DNA from 4 places in the Endozoicomonas sp. 4G genome. Region 4 is predicted to be linked to each of the others. Evidence: predicted binding sites of a transcription regulator. Region 4 holds the regulator's gene; each other region holds the start of a gene.
What was found. Region 4 encodes PhoB, which activates phosphate uptake and scavenging genes when phosphate is short. Its sites were predicted from a motif close to TGTCATANNNNTGTCANA; they were not measured.
Positions count from the first base shown of each region.

Region 1: a site for PhoB is predicted at 1,464-1,481, ahead of K7B67_RS21665 (ABC transporter permease subunit). Genes of this name have one in related genera too.
Region 2: a site for PhoB is predicted at 1,672-1,689, ahead of pstS (phosphate ABC transporter substrate-binding protein PstS). Genes of this name have one in related genera too.
Region 3: a site for PhoB is predicted at 1,022-1,039, ahead of K7B67_RS18165 (putative 2-aminoethylphosphonate ABC transporter substrate-binding protein). Genes of this name have one in related genera too.

Region 1 covers NZ_CP082909.1:5,457,283-5,460,437, forward strand. The annotation lists gene K7B67_RS21665 (ABC transporter permease subunit) at 1-1,420, opposite strand, end outside; gene K7B67_RS21670 (Na+/H+ antiporter NhaC family protein) at 1,886-3,155, shown strand, end outside.
Region 2 covers NZ_CP082909.1:4,013,968-4,017,122, forward strand. The annotation lists gene K7B67_RS15600 (heavy metal translocating P-type ATPase) at 1-7, shown strand, start outside; gene K7B67_RS15605 (MFS transporter) at 228-1,502, opposite strand; gene pstS (phosphate ABC transporter substrate-binding protein PstS) at 1,853-2,902, shown strand; gene pstC (phosphate ABC transporter permease subunit PstC) at 2,984-3,155, shown strand, end outside.
Region 3 covers NZ_CP082909.1:4,605,891-4,609,045, forward strand. The annotation lists gene K7B67_RS18160 (TIGR03364 family FAD-dependent oxidoreductase) at 1-936, shown strand, start outside; gene K7B67_RS18165 (putative 2-aminoethylphosphonate ABC transporter substrate-binding protein) at 1,114-2,136, shown strand; gene K7B67_RS18170 (putative 2-aminoethylphosphonate ABC transporter ATP-binding protein) at 2,232-3,155, shown strand, end outside.
Region 4 covers NZ_CP082909.1:5,009,928-5,013,082, forward strand. The annotation lists gene phoR (phosphate regulon sensor histidine kinase PhoR) at 1-1,260, opposite strand, end outside; gene phoB (phosphate regulon transcriptional regulator PhoB) at 1,323-2,012, opposite strand; gene ubiA (4-hydroxybenzoate octaprenyltransferase) at 2,246-3,133, opposite strand.

The sequences.
Region 1 (3,155 bases), 450 kb from region 4:
TGGCCAGAGGCGTCGCCAGTAACATGGCGTAAAAGGCGGCCTTGAGGGTTCCGAAGGCCAGGGGAGTCAGGCTCAGTTTTGGCTCAAAGTCATTGGTCGAAGCTGAGGACTGCCAGATGTATTCAGGTTGCTCATAGCCTTCATACCAGACTTTACCCCAGAGTGCCGACAGGGAGACTTCCGGATGTTCATTCTCAATACGCCAGAATTCGGTAGCGCCATTGCTGCTCACCAGCATATAGTTGCTGCGGGGAGCAATAACCAGTTGCTCAACAGGACCATTGCTCAGCTTCCGGGTCAGCAGGGTTCTGTTAGCGGTGGTGTAGAAAATGCCAACATTGCCCTTGTCGTCGGCTGCCAGAAAGCCCTTGCGGCGATGCTCGGGGACAATCTGTGTAATCGGTTCACCGGTCAGCTCGAATTCACGGATTCGCTGCAGACGCCACTGGTTTTGTTTATCTCTGACCATGAACCACTGGCTGATCATACCGGTGTCATCGCCGATCAGCAGGGAAGTTCCGCCCAGCAGGAACGTCATGGTCGTCACTTTGGCCGAGTGGGTCGTCAGGTCCGTTTCTGAAACCACATGAGGTTGATGAAGATTGCTGATATCGATCAATGTCAGCTCGTCGCTACCGGATTGAACAAACAGCCAGCGTTGATCCGGAGCAATCAGGACATCGTGAATACGCCCATCCACTTCAGGCAGGGTGATACGTTCTTCTGTCAGTGTGACCTCTTCGGTCAGGAAGTCTAATTCCTTGGTAAAAGCGGTCATGTACAGGCGCTGGTCACCATAACCGGTGAGCAACAGCTGGTCTTCACTGTCACTGATGCTCAGGTGTGAAACAGCCTGTTGACCTGCTATCAAATCAATCGCCTGCTCACCGTATGGGTAGCTGATTTTGGGGGTGATCAGTCGTTTATCATCCGGCCAGGTAATTTTATAGAGGTGCTTGAAAATAATGACCTGACCATTACTCAGACCGGCGGCCAGCAGGTTGTTATCAACCGGATCATTGGCAATGGTGGTGACTGAGGTGCCAGCAGGAAGGGGCAGGGAATAGTGATATTTCTGCGCCCCGGTTCCGGTGGCGGAAAACGTCATGGCACCGTCAGCGGTGATGGAAAAAGCCAGTTCCGCCTGTTCTTCCATGCTCTGGTACAGTGGGCGTTGCTCTTCGGTAAGTGTCTGTGTCCAGGTGCTGGTTTGTTCAATGTCTGCGCTTTTGAATAAGGGAGCCACCTCGTAAAGAAGGTAAATAAAGATCAGCAGGATGGCAGCAATAACACCGAGACCACCCACGGCCACACTCCAGCGGGTCAGGTGATCTTTGAAAAAGCGAAGTGACTGATGGCGTTTATGGGCCGGGGTGTTGTAATCGACACCAGGGCTGTCTTCTATTATTGGTGGGTACATGGCACTGGTCGCAGGGATTATTGATCGTACCTTAAAGGGCCTGTGTTACAAAAATATGACAGAATTGAAAAAAATGGGAGACAGATCACAGCATAGCTTGGGAATCTTTGGCTCGCTTTTTCAGCAGGGTCTGTTAAGATCGACCGTCCAAACAGATGATTCCATCAGGAAGCTTTATCCATGCAATCAAGACAATTGTCCTTGTCTACAACGGGTTGTTTTTCCCTGACAGTGTTCTCTCAAACTGCTGCTGCCCCTCTGCATCCCCACCATCATTCCCATCATTGATTCCTGACCGCTTTATCAGGAATATCCCTATGCTTTAAATACTTGCTTAGCCCGCTGGCGCTCTATTTGCAGGAATAATAAAGCTATTAACTAAAACTGATTTATGCCGCTATAGCTCATGCTCCATAGCTGACTGTTGCTGGCGGTAATAACGAAAAAATACCATTTGGAAATACTATGAACGCAGTGATTCTGGCGGTCGCCGTCATGCTCGTATTGAGTTTGTTGCGCGTCAATGTGGTTCTGGCGCTCTTTATTGGGGCGATGGCCGGGGGAATGATCGGAGGTCTGGATATTGTTCAGACTCTGGAGGCATTTTCCAGAGGTTTAGGCGGTGGCGTGGGTATTGCCATTAGTTACGCCATGCTGGGTGCTTTTGCTATGGCCATTGCCCGCTCCGGTATACCTGAGTGGATGGCTGGCAAGATCATCCGCACAGTGAAGAGCAGTAATAGCTCTCATAACAATGTAAAGCTAAAGTACGGTTTGTTCCTGACCATGGTGTTGATGGCCTTTTCTTCCCAGAATCTGGTGCCCATCCATATCGCTTTTATTCCCATACTGATTCCACCCCTGTTATCAGTATTCAGTGCTATGGCGATTGATCGCCGTCAGGTGGCCTGTCTGCTGACCTTTGGTCTTACTGCAACCTATATGCTCTTTCCAATCGGTTTTGGCAGTGTCTATCTGAATCAGATTCTTGGTGGCAACCTGCAGGAAAATGGGCTGGATATTGAGCTGAGCCAAATGCCGCTGGCCATGGCGATTCCTGTTTTTGGCATGTTCCTGGGATTGCTGATCGCGGTATTTTTCAGTTATCGAAAGCCAAGGGCCTATCGTCAGGCAGAAACCCTTTTGATTCATCAGCAAGAGGTTCAGTTAAGTAAGCCTGTCATCATTACCTCTGTCATTGCCATCGCGGTTTTGCTGGTGAGTCAATTGCTGGCCGGATCCATGGTTCTTGGGGCTGCACTGGGTTTTATTATCATGGTCATTGGGCGAATCGTCTGTTGGCGGGAAGCAGACGAGGTGTTCAATGAAGGTCTGCGAATGATGGCGGTTTTTGGCTTCATTATGATCTCGGCGGCAGGCTTTGCCGAGGTGCTCCGCTCAACAGGTGATATTCCTGAGCTGGTGGGTCAGGTGCAGATGTTTGTTGGCAACAGTCAGGCGCTTGCCGCCATTCTTATGCTTCTGGTCGGGCTGCTGATTACTATGGGTATTGGTTCTTCGTTCTCAACGGTGCCGATTATTGCCACCCTTTATGTGCCGCTGGGTATGGAGCTCGGTTTTACGCCGCTGGCGATAGCCTGTCTGGTAGGTGCCGCAGGAGCGTTAGGGGATGCGGGCTCTCCGGTTTCAGAATCCACCATTGGCCCCACCGCTGGCTTGAATGTGGATGGTCAGCACGACCACATTCGGGATTCGGTGATTCCCACCTTTTTAC
Region 2 (3,155 bases), 1.0 Mb from region 4:
AAAGTAGTGAAAACTGGCATGGTAGTGCACGGTTTCAATGTAATTGACGGGTTCCCTCTATTAATGGCACCCAAGCTCCGTTCACCCTGAGCGGAGTCGAAGGGTGGTTGGCACGATCTTTATTGTTGGTTCGGAGTCCACATCCTTCGGCCGTACATCCTGAGCGGAGTCGAAGGGCGCTCAGGATGAACGTAGATTGTTCACATCGAACTCATTGAAGTGACGTACTACACTCCGTTACCCACTCCTTTTCCAAAAGAATCCTGGTTCTTTTGATAAACATCTGGATACATTTTTGCATATGCCCCATTAAGATCATTGGGTGATAGCTTGGATACCTTATTAAAACCCCTGGAAGTCATAACAAAAACAGAAGCTATTGAAATAGAGGCTGCAAAAATCATTAAAATAGAATCAATATTCCCCACTTTAACCATAAAGGTTGAGAAAGCTAAACCTAATGGTATGGATATTATGCAAAAGGCGAGAAATATTGATTCAAAAGAGTTTCTCATCTCCGGGGGAGTCGCTGAACACCTTATGTTGGTTGTGTTTACATTGTATATAACAACACCAAGGCCGGCTACAAATAAGCCTGCATAGATCGCCCATAAACTATTGATAAAAACAATAAGCAACAATCCCATGGATAGAAAGTTTATGCTTGCAACCGTGGTGTTTTTTACGCCAAACCACTTATTAAATTTACTGGACAAATAAGTGCTTCCGACAATCATCCCTACTCCAAACAAGGATTCAGAAATACCCAGCTCAACTGTCCCCGAATAATACTCATCAATAATTTTAATCGGCACAATGTAAGACAACAAAGGCATCAGTATAAAGTTTGATAAAGAGCAAACGAAGACTAAAACTCGTTCTGTTTTATTAAGAAACAGGATCTTCACAGAGTTTGTGGCTGCCTCTTCTTTTTCGCGTTCCTGACTTCTATCAGGTTTCACGCCGAAGAACAAAAAGAATGAAGCAACTATGGAAAAATTAATAATAATCAACGTATTATTAATATCAAATCGACTGATCACAAACCCTGAAATAGCAGCACCAAGAATCATGTTTATAGAATTAACAAACCCTCTAACCTTGAATGCTTTTTCCAGATTTTCATCTTGGTAAAGACAAGGAGCAATACTGGAGCCTATAGGTTGTATAGCAATGGCTAAAACAGAAGATATTAGATAGATAAGTCCTATCTGATAATGATTATCTATGGTTGTAAGGTTTAGCAGTGCAACGGATACAAGGGTTATTCCAGAGCATGTCAGAACGATTTTCTTTTTATCAAACCGGTCTGAAATAAAGCCAAATAAAATAAGAGTGGTAACCTGTAGCGCCCATGATGAAGATATAAACCAGCCTAACTCTACCTGTAAACCATATACGTCTATCATCGCCCATGTAAACAGCATAGCCAACGCTCTACAGGATGATGTAAACAGTACGTCTGCCACTTGATAAATATAAAAACTTTTATGCCTGATCATTTTTTTCTTCTTCCAAACCGGCCTTAACTTCGTCCAATATCATGGCTAGATTTTTATTTCAAACGAAAAGTCACCATATCCCTTGCTCAAAAGAAAGTAAACAGACAGTAGACAAAATATACGACGACAAGCCACGCAGGACAGGCCCTTCAGAGTCACAAACCGTCAATGTCATAAAATCCAAACACGCCTGTAACATTACTGAAATATTTCTCCCCTATTCTTGCAACCACTCAATTTTGAACTAACAGAAAAGTATTTTGCACAACCCACTGACAGTTAACGGCGCGGCAAAAGATTTTTCTTTGTAAACGCAAACACTCCAAGCGAGTCTCTCGGGGAGAAAAAAAGTGAAGTTACTAAAGTCTGTTGTAATGTCATCCATGCTGGTTGCAGCATCCTTTTCTGCATCAGCCAAGACCGAAGTGATCAACGGTGCGGGAGCCAGCTTCCCACATCCGATCTACGCCAAGTGGGCTGAAGAGTACCAGAAAGAAACCGGTATTCGCATCAACTACCAAGCCATCGGTTCCGGCGGCGGTATCCGTCAGATCACTGCCAAGACCGTTGACTTTGGCGCCAGTGACGCACCTATGGATATCAAAGAACTGAACAAAGAAGAGATGATCCAGTTCCCAATGGTCATGGGCGCTATCGTTCCGGTTATCAACGTACCTGGTATTGAGTCAGGCGAACTGAAACTGACCGGCGAAATCCTGGCCGACATCTACATGGGCAAAATCAAGAAGTGGAACGACGAGCGCATCACCGCTCTGAACCCAGGCATTGAGATTCCTGAGCAGGCTATTTACGTCGTTCACCGTTCAGACGGCTCCGGCACCACTTACAACTTCACTGACTACCTGAGCCAGGTAAGCCCTGAGTGGAAAGAAAAGATCGGCAGAAACACCGACATCACCTGGCCGAAAGAAGCAACCACCATCGGTGGTAACGGTAACGCCGGTGTCGCAAACTTTGTAGGCCGTACCCGTGGTGCGATCGGTTATGTTGAATATGCCTACGCAAAACAAAACGACCTGACCTACACCCAGCTGGACAGTGCTGAAGGCAAATTCCTGCAGCCCAGTATGGAAACCTTCCAGGCAGCCGCTGCCAATGCTGACTGGAAAAACGCTCCAGGCTTCGAACTGCTGCTGAACAACCAGCCTGGTGCTGATTCCTGGCCTATGACTGCGGCGACCTTTATCCTGATGCACAAAGATCAGGTTAACGCCGAGAAAGCTGAGCAGATCATCGACTTCTTCGAGTGGAGCTACGAGAAAGGGGATGAACTCGCAGCCGATCTGGATTATATTCCAATGCCGGAAACCGTAGTCAACATGGTAGAGAACGTCTGGAAAGAAGACCTGACCAGCAACGGCCAAACCATTATCGAGTAAACGGTTTCTCTAGTCTTTCTCATACAGGAAACGAACGACAGTTGATCGGCACTACGCTGGTCAGCTGTCTTGTTGTTGCTTATGCTTTTAACTTCGATGCCCCGCGCAATGAAGGGTGACTCAATCTTCTATCGACTGAGTTTCACCAGCGCCATTCTGATTTTTCTGGTGTTGATCGGGATCATCCTCTCCCTGATTGACGGCGGCTGGCAGGCTCTCTCCGAGTTTGGCCCCGGTTTTGTGTTTCGTAATA
Region 3 (3,155 bases), 400 kb from region 4:
ATTTATCAAACCCTGCAGGATCAGTTTGATATTTCAGCCCGGAGAAATGGCAGTTGCTATATGGCCTCCGATGAGCAGGAGCTGGCGATGCTGCAAGAGCTGCATCAACAACACCAGCAAACTGGCTATCCATCATCGCTGCTTAGCCGTGATGAGGTGATCCGTGCCAACCCTGCCGTCAGGAAAAGTTATGTCAAAGGAGCCCTGTTCTTTCCGGAAGAATTCAGCGTTAATCCTCTGCAACTGGTTTACCGAATTATTGAGTTTATTCAGCAGGAATACGGGGTTGAATACCGACCCAACACCCGGATCATTGCCATGGAAACCGGGCAGGACGAAGTCATCAGTCGGGATTCAGCAGGCGATCAATACCGGGCTGCAAAAGCAATGGTCTGTAACGGGCATGACTTCAAAACCCTGTTTCCATCGCGTTTCCTGAACAGCGATATTGAGCTGGTGAAGCTGCAAATGATGCGTACCAAACCCCTGCAGAGCGTCAGTCTCAAGGGCAATTTGCTCTCTGGCAGAAGTATCAGGCGCTATGAGAGCTTTCGCAACCTGCCTTCCTGGCGTGCCGGAGAAGCGGATTCAGAGCTGGATAAATACGGGGTTCATATTCTGTTTAAACAGGAGCTGGACGGGTCGATCATCATTGGTGATTCACACGAGTACGCCGATGCCCGTGAGGCAGAAAAGCTTTCCTTCACACTGAATCAATCCCTCAACGAACGGATGCTGACAGAAGCCAGAAACATTGTTGAGCTGCCTTGCTGGGATATCGCACAATACTGGGCAGGCTATTACTGCCAGAGTAAAACCGATCATTATTATCAGGACGATATAGACGACAAAATTCATTTTCTCACGGCTATCGGCGGCAAGGGCATGACCCTGGCTCCTGGCATTGCAGAAAAGAATATTGCCGGTATTTTCTAAAAATACGTCACCCACCTTTTATTACCAGGTGGGTGATTCCCCTCCTTCCCTTATTTCTCACAATGTAACAAAGCCGAAAAAGATCTGTAATATTTTAGTCATTTCTCTCTCGTAGAATCCTCTCATCACTTTTGGTCTAAACCAGCATCAAACCATTGCCTGACTGGAGAGAGCCCCATGAAAAAGCGTATAACGGCCCTGGCCCTTGCAGCAACGTCGATTTTCAGCGCCTCATCTTTTGCCGCGTCCCCTGTGGAGCTGACGGTTTACACGGCTTTCGAATCCGACCTTCTGGATCGCTATAAGAAAGCCTTTGAGCAGGAAAACCCCGATATCAGCATCAAATGGGTACGGGACTCCACCGGTATCATGACTGCCAAACTGCTGGCAGAAAAAGAAAACAGCCGGGCAGATGTCGTATGGGGCCTGGCCGGTTCCAGCATGGCATTGCTGAAGGATGAAGGCGTGCTGGACAGCTACAAACCCAAAGGTCTGGGTGACATCAAGGCTGAGCTGGTGGACCCTGAAACGGGTAAAGCCTGGTTTGGTAATCAGGCTTACTTCAACGTTATTTGCTACAACGAAGCAGTCGCCGAAGCCAAAAACCTGCCTAAGCCTGACTCCTGGCAGGACCTGCTGGATCCGGTCTATCAAGGTCAGATTGCCATGCCTAACCCGGCCTCTTCCGGCACTGGCTATATGCAGGTTTCCGCCTGGCTGCAAAGCATGGGCGACGACAAGGGCTGGGCTTATATGGATAAGCTGAACAGCAACATTGCCCAGTACACTCACTCCGGTTCCAAGCCCTGTGTCCAGGCGGCCATGGGTGAAGTAGCCATCGGTATTTCCCAGGCCATTCGTGGCGCTCAACTGAAAAACCAGGGCGCACCACTGGATCTGATTCTGCCTGAAGGTGGTATTGGCTGGGATGTGGAATCCGTCGGTCTGGTGGCAGGCACCGATCAGGCTGAAGCTGCGAAAAAACTGATCGACTGGTCGCTGAGCAAAGAAGCCAATGTGGAATACGCTGAAGCTTATGCCGTTGTCGGTCATGAAGACGTCAAGAAAGAAGTCGCCAACTACCCGGATGTAGAAAGCGCTATGGTGGATCTGGACTTTGGTGAAATGGCCAATGATCGTGAGGCGGTGCTCGCAGAATGGTCCAAGCGTTTCGACCACATGTCTGAACCTAAGTCGTGAAGTCTCACTAGTTATCTAGTTATATAGAAAGCGCCGTTTACTCCTTAACGGGAATAAACGGCTTTTCAGGTTTGGAGCTTTAGGAAGTTTACGCTATGCAACCCTTTCTCACTATCGAAAACCTGGGGAAACGCTTTGGCGATTTCACCGCCCTCGAAGAGATTTCCCTGTCCGTTAACAAAGGTGAATTCATCTGTTTTCTCGGCCCTTCTGGCTGCGGAAAGACGACACTGTTGAGAATGATTGCCGGACTGGAAGCCTGCCAACAGGGAGAGATCTGGCAGGATGGCACTAACATCACCGCGCTCCCACCTGAACAAAGAGACTTCGGTATTGTCTTTCAATCCTATGCCCTGTTCCCCAACCTGAGCGTCGCAGAGAATATTGGTTTTGGTTTGAAAAACCAGGGTCAGTCCAGGCAGGACGTTGAGAAGACTGTTAACGAATGGCTGGACATTATCGGTCTGCCGGATTCCGGCCCCAAATTTCCGTCCCAGCTTTCCGGCGGCCAGCAACAACGTGTCGCACTGGCAAGGGCTCTGGCACTCTCTCCGGGATTGTTATTGCTCGATGAACCACTCTCTGCCCTGGATGCCAAGGTCAGAATTAAATTGCGGGAAACCATCTGTAAACTGCAAAGAAAACTGGGCATCACCACCATTATGGTGACCCATGACCAGGAAGAAGCCATGGCCATGGCGGATCGCATTGTGGTCATGAATCACGGACATATTGAACAGATCGGCACACCGGAAGAAATTTATAAGCACCCGGCCTCTCGCTTCGTGGCTGAATTTGTCGGTGCCATGAACTTTCTGGAAGGCAACACCAACAACCAGAATCAGGTCATGCTGGCCAACCAGACACTGTCTCTGCCAGTGGCTGAATCAACAGCAAGAAAAGTCACTCTGGGGATTCGTCCGGAAGACTTTAGTTTTACTGAAGGCCCGTCGGCACTGCCGGTCAGTGTTGAAAGCCTGGAGTTCCAGGGTTCTTTTGTTCGTGCCGAGTGCAGCCCG
Region 4 (3,155 bases):
TCCCGGATGACTGCTGATCGTGAGCTTACCTCCGTGCCTCAGCATAACGTGCTTGACGATAGCCAGTCCGAGCCCTGTTCCCCCGGTATTCTGGCTACGGCTTTTATCAATCCGGTAAAAGCGTTCAGTCAGTCTGGAAATATGCATGGGATCAATGCCGATACCATTATCTTCCACCATCATGTGTCCGCCTTCCTTATCCTGCCACCAGCTCACCTGTATCTTCCCGCCCAGCGGCGTATAGCGTACGGCATTAAAGACCAGGTTCGAGAAGGCACTGCGTAATTCGCTGCTATTGCCAGCCAAAAAGACACCTTCAGGACAATCCAGTGAAATCTGGTGCTGGTTTTCACCACTGAGTGCCCGCCCATCCTCAACAATGCTGTTCAGCATGGCTTTAACATCAACCCCGTTTTCATCGGCCTGAGCTTCAGCCGATTCGAGCTTGGACAGCAACAACAGGTCTGCCACCAGATTCTGCATTCTGAGTGACTGCTCCTGCATCCTGTTCAGTGCTTTCTCCCAGACAGGAGGGAGACCTGAATCCGGCCCCAAACTGTCCAGCATGGTTTCAAGATAGCCGGATACCACCGTCAACGGTGTTCTCAACTCATGGGATACGTTGGCAACAAAGTCCTTTCTCATGACTTCCAGCTGATTCAGGCGCGTGACATCTCTCACGGTCATCAGACGATTGCCTTTGCCATACACGGTTATATTAAATTGCAGCTGATGATCCGGGTTGACCGGAGAAGGGATCTCCAGGGCTTTTTGATAACCGCCCTGCTCAAAGTAGTCCGCAAACCTCGGATCACGCAGCAGGTTGGTAATCAACTGCCCCTGATCTTCAGGCATCTTCAGACCCATTAAGGTTTCAGCAGCAGGATTCCACCATTCCAGGTTGCTCTGATTATCGATCATCACAACTCCGTCATTAAGCGCAGCGGTTGATTCCTGAATACGCTCAAGTACTACGGTCAGCTTTTGCCGGGAGCGACTGTGCTGCTTCTGCAAACGATAGATGCCATCAAAGATTTCACCCCAGAATCCTTTACTCTCGGGAGGTTCTTTGCTTCTGGCCCTGGGGTCATTGAGCCAGTCCAGCAGTTTGAAAAGCTGTCGGAAACTCCAGACAAAATAGCCCCCCATCACCACACAAAGCCCTAAAAAAGGCTCGCCAACCAACCAGCCCAGGGAAAACCCAACAACCAGGTAAGCCATCATGCGGCTCAGCAAATGGGTTTTTGAAATTGTTGTCATATGACTCCCGGACAAACACCTGCTGAAAACTGGGCGGAAAAGAGAGTTAGAGGGTTAGAAAGCTAGACTCTGGTTGAGAAACGGTATCCAGTACCACGAACGGTTTGCACAAACCCTTCATAGTTACCACCCAATGCCTTACGCAGGCGTCGAATGTGAACGTCTACAGTTCGCTCCTCTACGTAGACATTGCCTCCCCAGACCTGATCCAACAACTGCCCACGGGTATAGGCACGCTCCTGGTGCGTCAGAAAAAACTGTAGCAATCGGTACTCGGTAGGGCCTATTTCAGCAGGTGAGCCATCGATGGAGACTCTGTGGCTGACAGGATCCAGTTCCAACCCCTTGATGACAATGGGAGACTGGTTATCCAGCCCACCTGCCCGGCGCAACACCGCTTTTAAGCGGGCAGCCAGCTCACGGGGGGAAAAAGGCTTGGTGATATAGTCATCGGCTCCGGTTTCAAGTCCCTGGATTTTATGGTCTTCTTCACCCTTGGCCGTCAACATAACGATGGGAATTTCAGAGGTCAGCTCATTGCGCTTCAGACGGCGGGCCAGTTCAATGCCGGAGACATCTGGCAGCATCCAGTCCAGCAGGATCAGATCGGGTTTATTATCCACAATCAGAGAGTGCGCTTCCTTCGCATCAGCCGCCTCAAGACAGTCGTACCCTGCCATTTCCAGAGCAACGATCACCATCTCGCGAATAGGTGCTTCGTCATCTACGATCAGAATGGTCTTTCCTGGCATTGATCTCTACCTGCTTATCTATCAATTCGACTGCGGCGGTGATATCAGGGTGTTGGTCAGCTCAGGCTCGTTTAGGCCGGGGCTGTTTTTCAAAAGTTTAATCAACCGCACTATACACCGGCTATTACACTCTTGAAATGTTACAGGCAGATGACACCTCCAGACTGACATCACAGTTTGAGAATGAAGACAACTATTTCAGACCTTGCAGAGCAGGGGTTCCAGCCATGAGATCACCAATAACTCACCACCAAACCAGCAAAAACAATGGCCCCAACCCAGTGGTTATTCAGAAATGCCTTGAAACAAGCCTCACGCTCACGTCGACGGGTTAGCCACTGCTGATAAACGAAAAAGGCTGCTACCGCAGTCAGTGAAAGGAAGTACAGAAAACCCAGCGCCAGCTGATGACCGACCATGGCCAGAGTCACCAGAGTAAGCACCTGTAAACTACCTATGATCAGGTTATCCATATCACCAAAAAGAATCGCTGTAGACTTGATGCCTACTTTCAGGTCATCGTCACGATCCACCATGGCGTATTGAGTATCGTAGGCCACCGTCCAAAACAGATTGGCGAGAAATATCAGCCAGGCAGTGCTTCCCAGGACTCCGCTCTGCGCCGCAAAAGCCATAGGTATTGACCAACCAAAAGCAGCCCCCAATACCACCTGGGGCAGATGCGTGTGGCGTTTTGCAAAAGGATAGGCCGAAGCCAGCAATAATGCGGCAAAAGACAGTTGAATCGTAAGGGTATTGGTAAAGAGCACGAGAATAAAAGCCACCAGCACCATGCCTGCAAAATACATCAGTGCTTCTTTTTCCCGAATTCTCCCCGTCACCAGTGGTCGGTTACGTGTGCGTTTAACATGACCGTCCACTTTCCTGTCGGCAAAGTCATTGATGACACAACCGGCACTGCGCATCAGAACCACACCGACCGAAAAAATCACCAGATTTGCCAGATCCGGCACACCTTCTGCAGCAACCCAGAGTGCCCACATAGTAGGCCAGAGCAACAGATAGATACCGATGGGTCGATCGAGTCGAGCCAGCTGTAAAAAGTCTTTCAAACGGGGGAATCGCTGTAGAACCGCATTTGTGCCCGCTAATCCCCGCATGGGTTTCCTGAGTTGCATCATA